Regions from separate parts of the Escherichia sp. E4742 genome, predicted to be linked through region 1. Evidence: predicted binding sites of a transcription regulator. Region 1 holds the regulator's gene; each other region holds the start of a gene.
The links. The regulator ArgR, encoded in region 1, controls arginine synthesis, uptake and breakdown. The targets are predictions, from matches to a motif close to ANTGAATAAAAATACANT.

Region 1 (4,285 bases):
GTTAATGAAGTGTCACCTGATGGCCCAGCGGCTAATGCCGGTATCCAGGTCAACGATCTGATTATCTCGGTGGACAACAAACCTGCAATCTCCGCTCTGGAGACAATGGATCAAGTGGCAGAAATTCGACCAGGTTCGGTGATTCCGGTGGTGGTGATGCGTGACGATAAAAAACTGACATTGCAGGTCACTATTCAGGAATATCCGGCGACCAATTAAGTCGTGCGCTCAAAACAAAAAACCGGAGACGTTGCTCCGGTTTTTTATTATCCGCTAATCAATTACTTATTAACGAACTCTTCGCCCAGGGCGATATCTTTCTTCAGCGTATCCAGCATTCCTTCCAGCGCGTTCTGTTCAAATGCGCTCAGAGTACCGATGGATTTACGCTCTTCTACGCCATTTTTACCCAGCAGAAGCGGTTGAGAGAAGAAACGAGCATACTGGCCGTCACCTTCAACGTAGGCACATTCAACGACACCTTTTTCGCCTTGCAGCGCACGAACCAGAGACAGGCCGAAGCGTGCAGCTGCCTGGCCCATGGACAGGGTTGCAGACCCGCCACCGGCTTTCGCTTCAACCACTTCCGTACCCGCGTTCTGGATACGTTTGGTCAGATCAGCAACTTCCTGCTCGGTAAAGCTTACGCCAGGAACTTGAGACAGCAGCGGCAGAATGGTAACGCCAGAGTGACCGCCAATAACCGGAACTTCAACTTCGCCCGGCTGTTTGCCTTTCAGTTCAGCGACAAACGTATTAGAACGAATGATATCCAGCGTGGTGACGCCAAACAGTTTGTTCTTGTCATACACACCCGCTTTCTTCAGCACTTCCGCAGCGATAGCTACCGTGGTGTTTACCGGGTTTGTAATGATACCGATGCACGCTTTCGGGCAGGTTGTCGCAATTTGCTGTACCAGATTCTTCACGATACCGGCGTTAACGTTAAACAGGTCGGAACGATCCATCCCTGGTTTACGCGCTACACCTGCGGAGATTAGAACCACATCAGCGCCTTCCAGCGCAGGGGTCGCATCTTCACCAGAAAAACCTTTGATTTTCACAGCAGTAGGGATATGGCTCAGGTCGACGGCCACACCGGGAGTGACTGGAGCGATATCATACAGGGAGAGTTCTGAACCTGAAGGCAGTTGGGTTTTTAACAGTAATGCAAGCGCCTGGCCAATACCGCCAGCAGCGCCGAGGACTGCGACTTTCATCCTAAACTCCTTATTATATTGATAAACTAAGATATGTTGCTCCGCTGCCGCGACCTTAATCCACAAATTAACAGTTTACAATGACCACTTCTCAAGAATGTGTAGTCACGCAAATTTGGCGTTTATGCATTTAATTGACGTAATCAGGAACCTAACTTACGTAATTAACAGCCGCTTATGCATCAGAGCAACATTCCAACAGGTGGTGACAATATACCCTACCGTTCAGCCAAAACAACATCAATTTGATAACAATTAATTTACTTTTAAGCGGAATTTGCGCGCCGTGACGCAGGCATGTTTCTCAATCACGAAATTTGATAAAATCCCGCTCTTTCATAACATTATTTCAGCCTTCTCCAGGGCAGACTGTTTGCATAAAAATTCATCTGTATGCACAATAATGTTGTATCAACCACCATATCGGGTGACTTATGCGAAGCTCGTCTAAGCAAGAAGAATTAGTTAAAGCGTTTAAAGCGTTACTTAAAGAAGAGAAATTTAGCTCCCAGGGCGAAATCGTCGCCGCATTGCAGGAGCAAGGCTTTGACAATATTAATCAGTCTAAAGTCTCGCGGATGTTGACCAAATTTGGTGCTGTACGTACCCGCAATGCAAAGATGGAAATGGTTTACTGCCTGCCAGCTGAACTGGGCGTACCAACCACCTCCAGTCCGTTGAAGAATCTGGTGCTGGATATCGACTACAACGACGCTGTTGTTGTAATACATACCAGTCCTGGCGCGGCGCAGTTGATTGCGCGTCTGCTGGACTCTCTGGGCAAAGCAGAAGGTATTCTTGGCACCATCGCAGGTGATGACACCATCTTTACCACCCCTGCTAAAGGTTTCACCGTCAAAGACCTGTACGAAGCGATTTTAGAGCTGTTCGACCAGGAGCTTTAATCTCTGCCCCGTCGCTTCTGGCGGCGGGGAAAATATTGCATTCTCCATTCATCGCCCTGCTTTCCCCTACCATTCATTTAACGAATAGTGCGTTTTATAGCGACAAAACATTCACACAACGAATACACAGAGCAAAAAACGCACATTTTGCAAAAACACATATCTTATTGAAATAAATGTCATTTCTACTAAACACCCGTATTTTTAATTCACTTTTGTTATAAAAATTAATCTTTTTAACAATTCTCCCTCAACAGAAACAGTTAGCTTGGTATTAATTAGCCCAATAATTAGTGTATACTTAATTTGTGATATGGGTCACGAAACAAAGGCCCAGCTAAAAGATTATGTCGAGGTAAAAATCATGAAAATCAAAACCACTGTTGCTGCATTAAGTGTGCTCTCTGTTCTCTCTTTCGGTGCTTTCGCTGCCGATTCCATTGATGCTGCACAAGCACAAAATCGTGAAGCCATCGGTACCGTGTCCGTCAGCGGTGTAGCATCTTCTCCAATGGATATGCGTGAAATGCTGAACAAAAAAGCGGAAGAGAAAGGCGCGACTGCTTACCAGATTACCGAAGCGCGTAGCGGCGATACCTGGCACGCCACAGCTGAACTGTACAAATAAACCCTCATCGTCTTGTCCGACGACATTGCCCCCGGTTTGGGGGCTTTTTTTGCGCTAGTGACGAACATTAAAACGCAAATGCCCTTCCAGCTCTTCCTCCGCCTCATCAAACAGCAATATTAACGCGCCAAAACGCCGACGCGTTTTTTCTCCCAGATGAACAAATTCGATCTCCAGCGGTAGCGGCAGAACATCGTTCATTAATACATCCCACAGTGAGTCGAGATCGCGCACCTTATCTTTCGCCAGACCAAAGGTTTGGCGAAAGTCGCGATAAAAGTCCTCCTGACTCTCAATCTCATCAAAATCAAAGCTATAGATATTCATCTGTTGCCACCGTCACGTTTCGCGGCGAGTTCTGCCGTTCATCGCTAAGTATAGACATGAAAAAACCGACACCTTTTGGCGTCGGCTTTAACTTAATTATCGGTTAGCGCGTGCTGGTATTTATGCAGCATACCGGTAAGCCGATGCACCGGTTCCGTGACCTGCGGCGGCGCTTGCCAGATGCGTAGTTTTTCCTGGTAGATATCCAGTTCTTCCAGCAACTGACCGAAGTAACGACGGCGTTTGTCATCGCTGCGGGCAGAAATCACGTGGTCCGCTGTGCGGCGCATTTGTCGGTGAAATGCCGATAAATCATCATTCACGGGTATCGGCGCATCACGCAATCGCTGGTGAGCGATAATCATCGTTAACGCCAGGCGAAACTTCGGCAAATCGCCGGGAAATTTATTCATCAGCAAAAACAACTGCTGATAAAGCGCTGGCAGATGGTTCTCTTTACGCCGGGCGACATTGGTGGTCATCGCGGAAACAGCGGCAGAAACAAACTGATTAAGCAGCACGCGTCCTGTCCTGTCGCGCGATTTATCCCGCACCAGTAGAATGACGATGAACGCCAGCACACAGCCCACGATTTGCCCCAGCGCGCTATCGAGAAACTGACTGAACTGAAAGGTCATCGGGTTATCCAACACGATAATATTAATCGTACTGGCCAGCGCGCCCATCGATCCCAACCGCCGTTTCTGCACTTCAATACCAAGGAAAAATCCCAGCACCGCCAGGCTAAGGCACAGCAGCAACATACTCTGTTGGGTATTGGGGATAATCACCAAAAAATAGAGCAATCCTAACGGTAGCGCTGCTACCGTGCCGTAGATAAAGTCGATCGCCACCATGCGTGGATTAGGTAAACGCATTGCCAGCGACGTTACGACGGCAATCATCACCATTGCGCCACTGCCGGAGGTCCATCCGGTCCACAGCCAGAACAAAGTCCCCAGCATGCAGGACAGCGTGGTACGCCAGAAGTTGACCATTGCATGATGACGCTCGGCGGATTCTACTTTTACTTCCGGCTCGCCTTGCAGGATCTCTTCTTCAGTGGCGTTAATTTTGGTGTTACTGATAACGCCTCGCTTGAGCAACTGATAACGCGTTGCCGCCGCTACCCAGCTATAAATAGTAATGGGTGTTTCACGTTCCCCGGTCCAGGCAATCACTCGTCGCAGGCGTTTTAGCTGCTT
Region 2 (4,285 bases), 660 kb from region 1:
ACGCATTCCGGAAGATGCCAGCACCTTGCACCGCCTCCTGGGCGCGCAGCCAGGTAGCCAGCGCTTACGCCATCATGCGGGTAACCCGCTGCATCTTGATGTGCTGGTGGTGGATGAAGCGTCAATGATCGATCTACCGATGATGTCTCGGCTGATCGACGCCTTGCCCGATCATGCGCGAGTGATCTTTCTCGGCGATCGCGATCAACTGGCCTCCGTTGAGGCTGGAGCTGTGCTGGGCGATATCTGCGCTTATGCCAATGCGGGCTTTACCGCAGAGCGTGCCGGGCAGTTAAGCCGCCTGACGGGAAGCCACGTTCCGGCGGGAAGCGGCACAGAAGCGGCATCACTGCGCGATAGTCTCTGCCTGCTGCAAAAGAGTTACCGTTTCGGCAGCAACTCTGGCATTGGTCAGCTTGCGGCGGCTATTAATCGCGGCGATAAAACGGCAGTGAAAACCGTTTTTCAGCAGGATTTTACTGATATCGAAAAACGGCTTTTACAGAGCGGCGATGATTATATTGCGATGCTTGAGGAAGCTCTTGCGGGTTACGGACGCTACCTGGATCTGCTTCAGGCACGTGCCGAGCCGGATTTAATCATTCAGGCGTTCAATGAGTATCAGCTTTTGTGCGCCCTGCGGGAAGGGCCGTTTGGCGTGGCTGGACTGAATGAGCGAATTGAGCAGTTTATGCAACAGAAGCGCAAAATTCATCGTCATCCGCACTCGCGCTGGTACGAAGGCCGGCCGGTGATGATTGCCCGTAATGACAGTGCGCTTGGGTTGTTTAATGGTGATATCGGTGTCGCTCTGGATCGCGGGCAGGGGACGCGTGTCTGGTTTGCGATGCCGGACGGCAATATCAAGTCGGTGCAACCGAGTCGCCTGCCGGAGCACGAAACTACGTGGGCAATGACGGTACATAAATCACAGGGATCGGAGTTCGACCATGCGGCGTTGATTTTACCGAGCCAACGCACGCCGGTGGTAACACGAGAGCTGGTTTACACCGCGGTGACCCGCGCGCGTCGGCGTTTGTCATTGTATGCCGATGAACGCATTTTAAGTGCGGCAATCGCCACGCGCACCGAGCGGCGTAGCGGGCTGGCAGCGTTGTTTAGTTCGCGGGGATAAATGTGATTGCCTGATGCGACGCATGCGCGTCTTATCATGCCTGGGGGCATTGCGCATATCGCATCCGGCAATTTTCATCGCTTACCCTAAATCCGCCATCAACACCTTTGATTTACGCTGGTAATTGTACAACTGCTTTTTGCTCTCCGGCAGCAAATCAATATCCACTGGGGTAAATCCGCGTTCCTGGAACCAGTGAATACTGCGCGTAGTCAGTACAAACAATTTGCTTAAGCCGCTTTGCTTCGCCTGGGCTGCAATGCGTTCCAGCAAAACTTCGCCCCTTGATGAACTGCGGTAATCCGGATGTACAGCCACGCATGCCATTTCACCTATCTTCTCTTCCGGGAATGGATAGAGCGCGGCGCAGGCAATAGTCGTGTTATCGCGCTGAATAATGGTGAATTTGTCGATTTCCATCTCCAGTTGCTCGCGAGAACGACGCACCAGAATACCTTGCTGCTCCAGTGGGCGAATCAACTCCAGAATACCGCCAATATCGTTGATTGTTGCGCGACGAATCTGCTCGGCGCTTTCCATCACAATCTGCGTACCGATACCGTCACGTGAGAACAACTCTTGCAACAGCGCACCATCTTCCTGATAACTGATTAAATGACAGCGACGCACGCCGCTGCGGCAGGCTTTCACTGCGCCACGCAAAAAGCGCACCGTACCAGAGTTGTAATCGCCTTTCTCTTCCTGGGCTTCAACCCGTGCCTGCGCCTCGTTAGGGAAAAGTTCGGAGACAATATCGCCATTGTCATTGGTGACGCCCTGTGAAGAGCAAAAACCAATCATCTTCTCAGCTTTCAGTTTGATGGCAAGTTGTGTGGCAATCTCTTCCGAGGTCAGGTTAAAGCTCTCGCCTGTGACCGAAACCGCCACCGGCCCCATCAGCACAATTGCACCGCTGTCCAGTTGGCGATGAATCGCTTCTTCATCAATCCGCCGGATGCGTCCGCTATGGCAGTAATCCACACCATCATCCACGCCAAGCGGCTGGGCAATAATAAAATTGCCGCTGACGACGTTGATATGCGCGCCTTGCAATGGCGTGTTGTTGAGGCTCATTGACAAGCGAGCGGTTATATCCAGTTGTAACGTACCCGCAGCCTGCTTCACCAGCTCCAGCGTTTTGGCGTCGGTCACGCGCGTATTCTTGTGATATAGCGGCTCGTGGTGATGTGCTGCCAGATTTGCGTCGATCTGCGGACGTGCGCCATAAACCACCACCAGACGGATGCCGAGGCTGTGCAACAACCCAATATCATTGACAATACTGGAGAAATTTTCATGCTCAATGGCTTCTCCGCCGAGCATGATGACAAACGTTTTTCCCCGGTGGGTATTGATATAGGGAACCGAATGGCGGAATCCCTCGACCAGCTCGGTTTTACGTTCCTTTACCACGGCACACCTCTTTGCATGATTATTCGAAATTAGTGTATTTTTATTCTGTTTTTTCGCCGTGTGCAAGTGCAAATTTTATGCGAGTGCGACTTTTTTATCAGTAATACCGTGAATATAAATAGAATGTTTACCGTTTTATAGATGACAGATTATGCGTCTTTCGCTAAAGTTTCCGGTCAAATTGGTCGTTTACTTGTTACACAGCTTAGATTTCTTTTGCTCGGGAGAGGCATGTCAGGATCCAACACTGCAATCAGCCGTCGTCGTTTACTGCAAGGCGCGGGCGCCATGTGGCTATTGAGCGTAAGCCAGGTGAGTCTGGCTGCGGTCAGCCAGGTCGTGGCGGTGCGCGTCTGGCCTGCGTCCAGCTACACCCGCGTGACGGTAGAATCAAATCGTCAGCTGAAATATAAGCAGTTCGCGTTGAGTAACCCAGAACGCGTGGTGGTGGATATCGAAGATGTAAACCTGAACTCGGTGCTCAAAGGGATGGCTGCGCAAATCCGCGCTGACGACCCGTTCATCAAGTCGGCACGCGTCGGCCAATTTGATCCGCAAACCGTGCGGATGGTTTTTGAGTTAAAGCAAAATGTAAAACCGCAGATGTTTGCCCTCGCGCCGGTCGCCGGGTTTAAAGAACGTCTGGTGATGGACCTTTATCCGGCCAATGCTCAGGACATGCAGGACCCATTGCTGGCGCTGCTGGAGGATTACAACAAAGGCGACCTCGAAAAGCAGGTGCCGCCTGCGCAGAGTGGCCCACAGCCAGGCAAGGCCGGGCGCGATCGTCCGATTGTCATTATGCTCGACCCTGGCCACGGCGGCGAAGACTCCGGCGCGGTGGGGAAATACAAAACGCGCGAAAAAGACGTGGTATTGCAAATAGCTCGCCGTCTGCGCTCTCTGATCGAGAAAGAGGGCAATATGAAGGTTTACATGACGCGTAATGAAGACATCTTCATTCCGTTGCAAGTGCGCGTAGCAAAAGCACAGAAACAGCGTGCTGACTTGTTTGTCTCTATTCATGCCGACGCCTTTACCAGTCGCCAGCCGAGCGGTTCCTCGGTGTTTGCGCTCTCTACCAAAGGCGCAACCAGTACTGCGGCAAAATATCTGGCGCAAACCCAGAACGCCTCGGACTTGATTGGTGGCGTGAGCAAAAGCGGCGACCGCTATGTCGACCACACCATGTTCGATATGGTGCAGTCGTTGACCATTGCCGACAGCCTGAAGTTTGGTAAGGCCGTGCTAAATAAGCTGGGGAAAATCAACAAACTGCATAAGAATCAGGTTGAGCAGGCCGGGTTTGCTGTGCTGAAAGCGCCAGATATTCCCTCCATTCTGGTCGAAACGGCGTTTATCAGTAACGTTGAGGAAGAGCGCAAATTGAAAACGGCGACTTTCCAGCAGGAAGTTGCGGAGTCTATTCTTGCGGGAATTAAAGCGTATTTTGCCGATGGGGCGACGCTGGCGAGAAGAGGATGATGTTTTAATTTATTTATTCAATGTATTTATATTTCATTGAATAAATATTATTGACATGAATATTAAACAATGATTTTGTGATTGTTGTCGAATATTTGAAAATTGGCCAGAAAAATAAGCCTGGCGTCTCTTTTATTAAACACAATCCCGTGTAAGGTATACGCATTAGTTAATCATCTTGTAACTGTTAAATCAGGCAAGGCAATGTTTGAAGTAATCATTACTTCTGACGTGCCTTGCCTTTTTTTTTGG
Region 3 (4,285 bases), 870 kb from region 1:
CCGGTCGCAGGGAGGTGGTTTCGGCAAAATAACGCGCTCCCGCCATGCTGGTTTCTTCATCGGCAGTCGCCAGAATGTAGAGCGGTTTTTTCAGTTTAGTGACGTCGACATCGCGTAGCGCATCGAGGATAAACGCAAAGAAGCCTTTCATGTCGGCAGTGCCTAAGCCGTAAAGCTTGCCGTCATGCTCCGTCAGCGTAAACGGATCACGCGTCCAACGACCATCATCAAACGGCACCGTATCGGTATGACCCGCCAGCAGCAAGCCGCCAGCACCCTGTCCGGTACTTGCCAGCATATTAAATTTGTTGCGGGTTCCTGGTACGGGCTGCACTTCCACATTGAAGCCCAAATCTTTAAACCAGTCCGCCAACAGAGTGATTAAATCTGCATTGCTTTGATCGAGTGCCTCTTCCGTGGCGCTTATTGAAGGTGTGGCAATCAGAGCACGGTAAATCTCGATAAATGGCGGTAATTTGTTTTTCATAGAGCCTCCGCAAGGAAATCCTCGACTTGAGTCGAGGGAGGGATTGCGCGAAGCGCAACATGTAATGCATATCCAAATGCATAGTTAATATTTTTAAGAAAAGAAATTGCGTCTATCAAACGGCATATCATGTGATGTAGTGCCCCAAATATCGACATGATATTCTTGTGGGAGCTATAGCTAGTGCCGAGTCCAAAAAACGCTGAACAAACTTTGCGCAGAGTGGGACTGTGCGGTTATATCCAAAGCGTTCCGGCCAGACCATTACCATCTGTTTGTCAGCTTTCCGCATGTAATAGTAATAGCCAATGCCGTTAAGGTTTTGAAATGGGGAACAGCACGTTGGCTGTTTCAGCTTTTTCGACCAATAAAAAAACGGTTTTGGGGTGGGTATTTGGGGGCCGCTTCGTATTATGTGGGTACAGCAGTCAATGTTAGCCCCAGGACAATATAGCGTTATATTGAGCGTTCCGGACATGTAAACAAAAGGCGGTAAACGATGCTGCGGACAGCGTGCATACGACTGGATGTGAAGGCAGAACAAAGTAAACAACTCTCCGTCCTGCGAGAAGTGTATGCTGATGCCTGTAACCGTCTTGTGTCTGTTGTATGTGAACATCGAATCTGGAACCGGGTTGGGCTGCACAATATGGTTTACCGTGATTTGCGTGAACATACCCCTCTTGGAAGCCAGATGTGCTGCAACGTTATTTTTTCTGTTTGTAAAGCCTATAAATCTCAGAAAGAACGGGGGCACATACATAAAGCGAAAGCTGTGCCGACGATTCGCTTCAACGGTACCAGTGTTCACTTCGATAAAAAGACGTACAGTCTGCGCGATAATAGCCTGTCTCTTTACACGCTCAATGGGCGGATACGTGTTCCAATGATCATCGGCGAACATCAGCAACGAATGTTGTCGTCCGGTCACCCCAAAGAGGCAGAGCTTGTCTTCCGTAAAGGTCTCTGGTTCTTCAATCTTGTTGTTGAAATAATAGATACAACAATGGTTGTTTCTGAGAAAACGATGGGCGTTGATATGGGAGAAAACAACCTTGCCGCCCACAGTCTGGGTAAGCTGTTTGGTGGTGAACAACTTCGTGACGAAAGAGATCGTCACCTTGCCCTCCGTCGTCGTCTCCAATCCAATGGCAGCCAAAGTGCAAAACAGAAGCTGAGGCAGGTCTCCGGTAAAGAGATGAGACGGGTAAAACAAACCAACCACGAAACGAGTAAAGTTATCGTTGCTGCTGCCGCTGAAGCGGGTATTGGCACAATTATACTGGAAGATTTGACTCATATTCGTGACCGGATAAAAGCTGGTAAACGGGTCCGTTCCCGCCTGCGCCGCTGGGCATGGCGTCAGCTTCAGACGTTTATCGAATATAAAGCCCGTGCGGTCGGAATAATGGTTAAATATGTTAACCCTGCTTACAGCAGTCAGAGTTGCTCGTGCTGCGGCTGTCTGGGTAAACGACATAAGCATCGTTTCGAATGTCCTCACTGTGGTTTCCGTGCGCACAGCGACTTGAATGCAAGTCGAAATCTGGCATGGATTGGTGAAACAGCCGTTTTGCCAAGGGCGTCTGTAAATACGCCTGATGTTGGGAGCCCATCACTGGCTCCACAATAAGCCTCGTCGGTGTCGTCGCAGTTTAAAGTCTGCGACTTCAGTTGCGGATTATTTACTGTTGACACACCTCTGGTCATGATAGTATCAATATTCATGCAGTATTTGTGAATAAAAATACACTAACGTTGAGCGTAATAAAACCCACCAGCCGTAAGGTGAATGTTTTACGTTTAACCTGGCAACCAGACATAAGAAGGTGAATAGCCCCGATGTTGAATACGCTGATTGTGGGTGCCAGCGGCTACGCTGGCGCAGAGCTAGTGACCTATGTAAATCGCCATCCGCATATGAACATAACCGCTTTGACTGTTTCAGCGCAAAGCAATGATGCGGGAAAGTTAATCTCCGATTTGCATCCGCAGCTAAAAGGCATCGTTGATCTGCCGTTGCAGCCGATGTCGGATATCAGCGAGTTTAGCCCAGGGGTGGACGTGGTGTTTCTTGCCACTGCCCATGAAGTTAGCCACGATTTAGCGCCGCAATTTCTTGAAGCGGGCTGTGTGGTGTTCGACCTTTCCGGCGCGTTTCGCGTTAATGACGCCGCCTTCTATGAAAAATATTACGGCTTTACCCATCAATATCCGGAATTGCTGGAACAAGCCGCTTATGGCCTGGCGGAGTGGTGCGGCAATAAATTAAAAGAAGCGAACTTGATTGCGGTGCCGGGCTGTTATCCGACGGCGGCACAGCTGGCGCTGAAACCGTTGATTGATGCCGATCTTCTCGACCTCAGTCAGTGGCCTGTGATTAACGCCACCAGCGGCGTGAGCGGAGCAGGGCGTAAAGCGGCAATTTCAAATAGCTTTTGTGAAGTGAGCCTGCAACCGTATGGCGTCTTTACCCATCGCCACCAGCCGGAGATCGCTACGCATCTCGGTGCTGACGTCATCTTCATCCCGCATCTGGGCAATTTCCCGCGTGGCATTCTCGAAACCATTACTTGCCGCCTGAAGCCTGGCGTGAACCAGGCACAAGTCGCGCAAGCGTTACAGCAGGCGTATGCGCATAAACCGTTGGTGCGGTTATATGACAAAGGCGTTCCGGCGCTGAAAAATGTCGTCGGGCTGCCGTTTTGCGATATCGGATTTGCCGTTCAGGGCGAGCATCTGATTATTGTGGCGACCGAAGATAACTTACTGAAAGGCGCGGCGGCACAGGCAATCCAGTGTGCCAATATTCGTTTCGGCTATGCGGAAACGCAGTCTCTTATTTAAGGGTGCAATGATGAATCCATTAATTATCAAGCTGGGCGGCGTACTGCTGGATAGCGAAGAGGCGCTGGAACGGCTGTTCAGCGCACTGGTGAAATATCGTGAGTCACATCAGCGTCCGCTGGTGATTGTCCACGGCGGCGGCTGCGTGGTGGATGAGCTGATGAAAGGGCTGAATCTGCCGGTGAAAAAGAAAAACGGCCTGCGGGTGACGCCTGCGGATCAGATAGACATTATCACCGGAGCGCTGGCGGGAACGGCAAATAAAACTCTGCTGGCATGGGCGAAGAAACATCAGATTGCGGCCGTAGGTTTGTTTCTCGGTGACGGCGACAGCGTCAAAGTGACCCAGCTTGATGAAGAGTTAGGCCATGTTGGACTGGCGCAGCCAGGTTCGCCTAAGCTTATCAATACGTTGCTGGAAAACGGTTATCTGCCGGTGGTCAGTTCCATTGGTGTTACGGACGAAGGGCAACTGATGAACGTCAATGCTGACCAGGCGGCGACGGCGCTGGCGGCAACGCTGGGTGCGGATCTGATTTTGCTCTCCGACGTCAGCGGCATTCTCGACGGTAAAGGGCAACGTATTGCCGAAATGACCGCCGCGAAAGCGGAACAACTGATTGAGCAGGGCATTATTACCGACGGCATGATTGTAAAAGTGAACGCGGCGCTGGATGCTGCGCGCACGTTGGGCCGTCCGGTAGATATCGCCTCCTGGCGTCATGCGGAACAGCTTCCGGCACTGTTTAACGGTATGCCGATGGGTACGCGGATTTTAGCTTAAGTTTTGTTGGCCGGAGGCGCAGCTTTCCGGCATTGAATTTCAAAATAAGGAAACAGAGTTATGGCACTTTGGGGCGGGCGTTTTACCCAGGCAGCAGATCAACGGTTCAAACAATTCAACGACTCACTGCGCTTTGATTACCGTCTGGCGGAGCAGGATATTGTTGG

Region 2: a site for ArgR is predicted at 2,580-2,597, ahead of argA (amino-acid N-acetyltransferase). Genes of this name have one in related genera too.
Region 3: a site for ArgR is predicted at 2,224-2,241, ahead of argC (N-acetyl-gamma-glutamyl-phosphate reductase). Genes of this name have one in related genera too.

What each region holds. Positions count from the first base shown of each region.
Region 1 is NZ_CP040443.1:1,487,825-1,492,109, forward strand. It holds gene degS (outer membrane-stress sensor serine endopeptidase DegS) at 1-219, shown strand, start outside; gene mdh (malate dehydrogenase) at 282-1,220, opposite strand; gene argR (transcriptional regulator ArgR) at 1,655-2,125, shown strand; gene yhcN (peroxide/acid stress response protein YhcN) at 2,490-2,753, shown strand; gene FEM44_RS07195 (barstar family protein) at 2,808-3,080, opposite strand; gene aaeB (p-hydroxybenzoic acid efflux pump subunit AaeB) at 3,173-4,285, opposite strand, start outside.
Region 2 is NZ_CP040443.1:830,347-834,631, reverse strand. It holds gene recD (exodeoxyribonuclease V subunit alpha) at 1-1,135, shown strand, start outside; gene argA (amino-acid N-acetyltransferase) at 1,217-2,548, opposite strand; gene amiC (N-acetylmuramoyl-L-alanine amidase AmiC) at 2,780-4,033, shown strand.
Region 3 is NZ_CP040443.1:2,360,687-2,364,971, forward strand. It holds gene argE (acetylornithine deacetylase) at 1-487, opposite strand, end outside; partial or broken gene FEM44_RS25845 (transposase) at 687-941, shown strand; gene FEM44_RS11500 (RNA-guided endonuclease InsQ/TnpB family protein) at 1,017-2,120, shown strand; gene argC (N-acetyl-gamma-glutamyl-phosphate reductase) at 2,330-3,334, shown strand; gene argB (acetylglutamate kinase) at 3,342-4,118, shown strand; gene argH (argininosuccinate lyase) at 4,179-4,285, shown strand, end outside.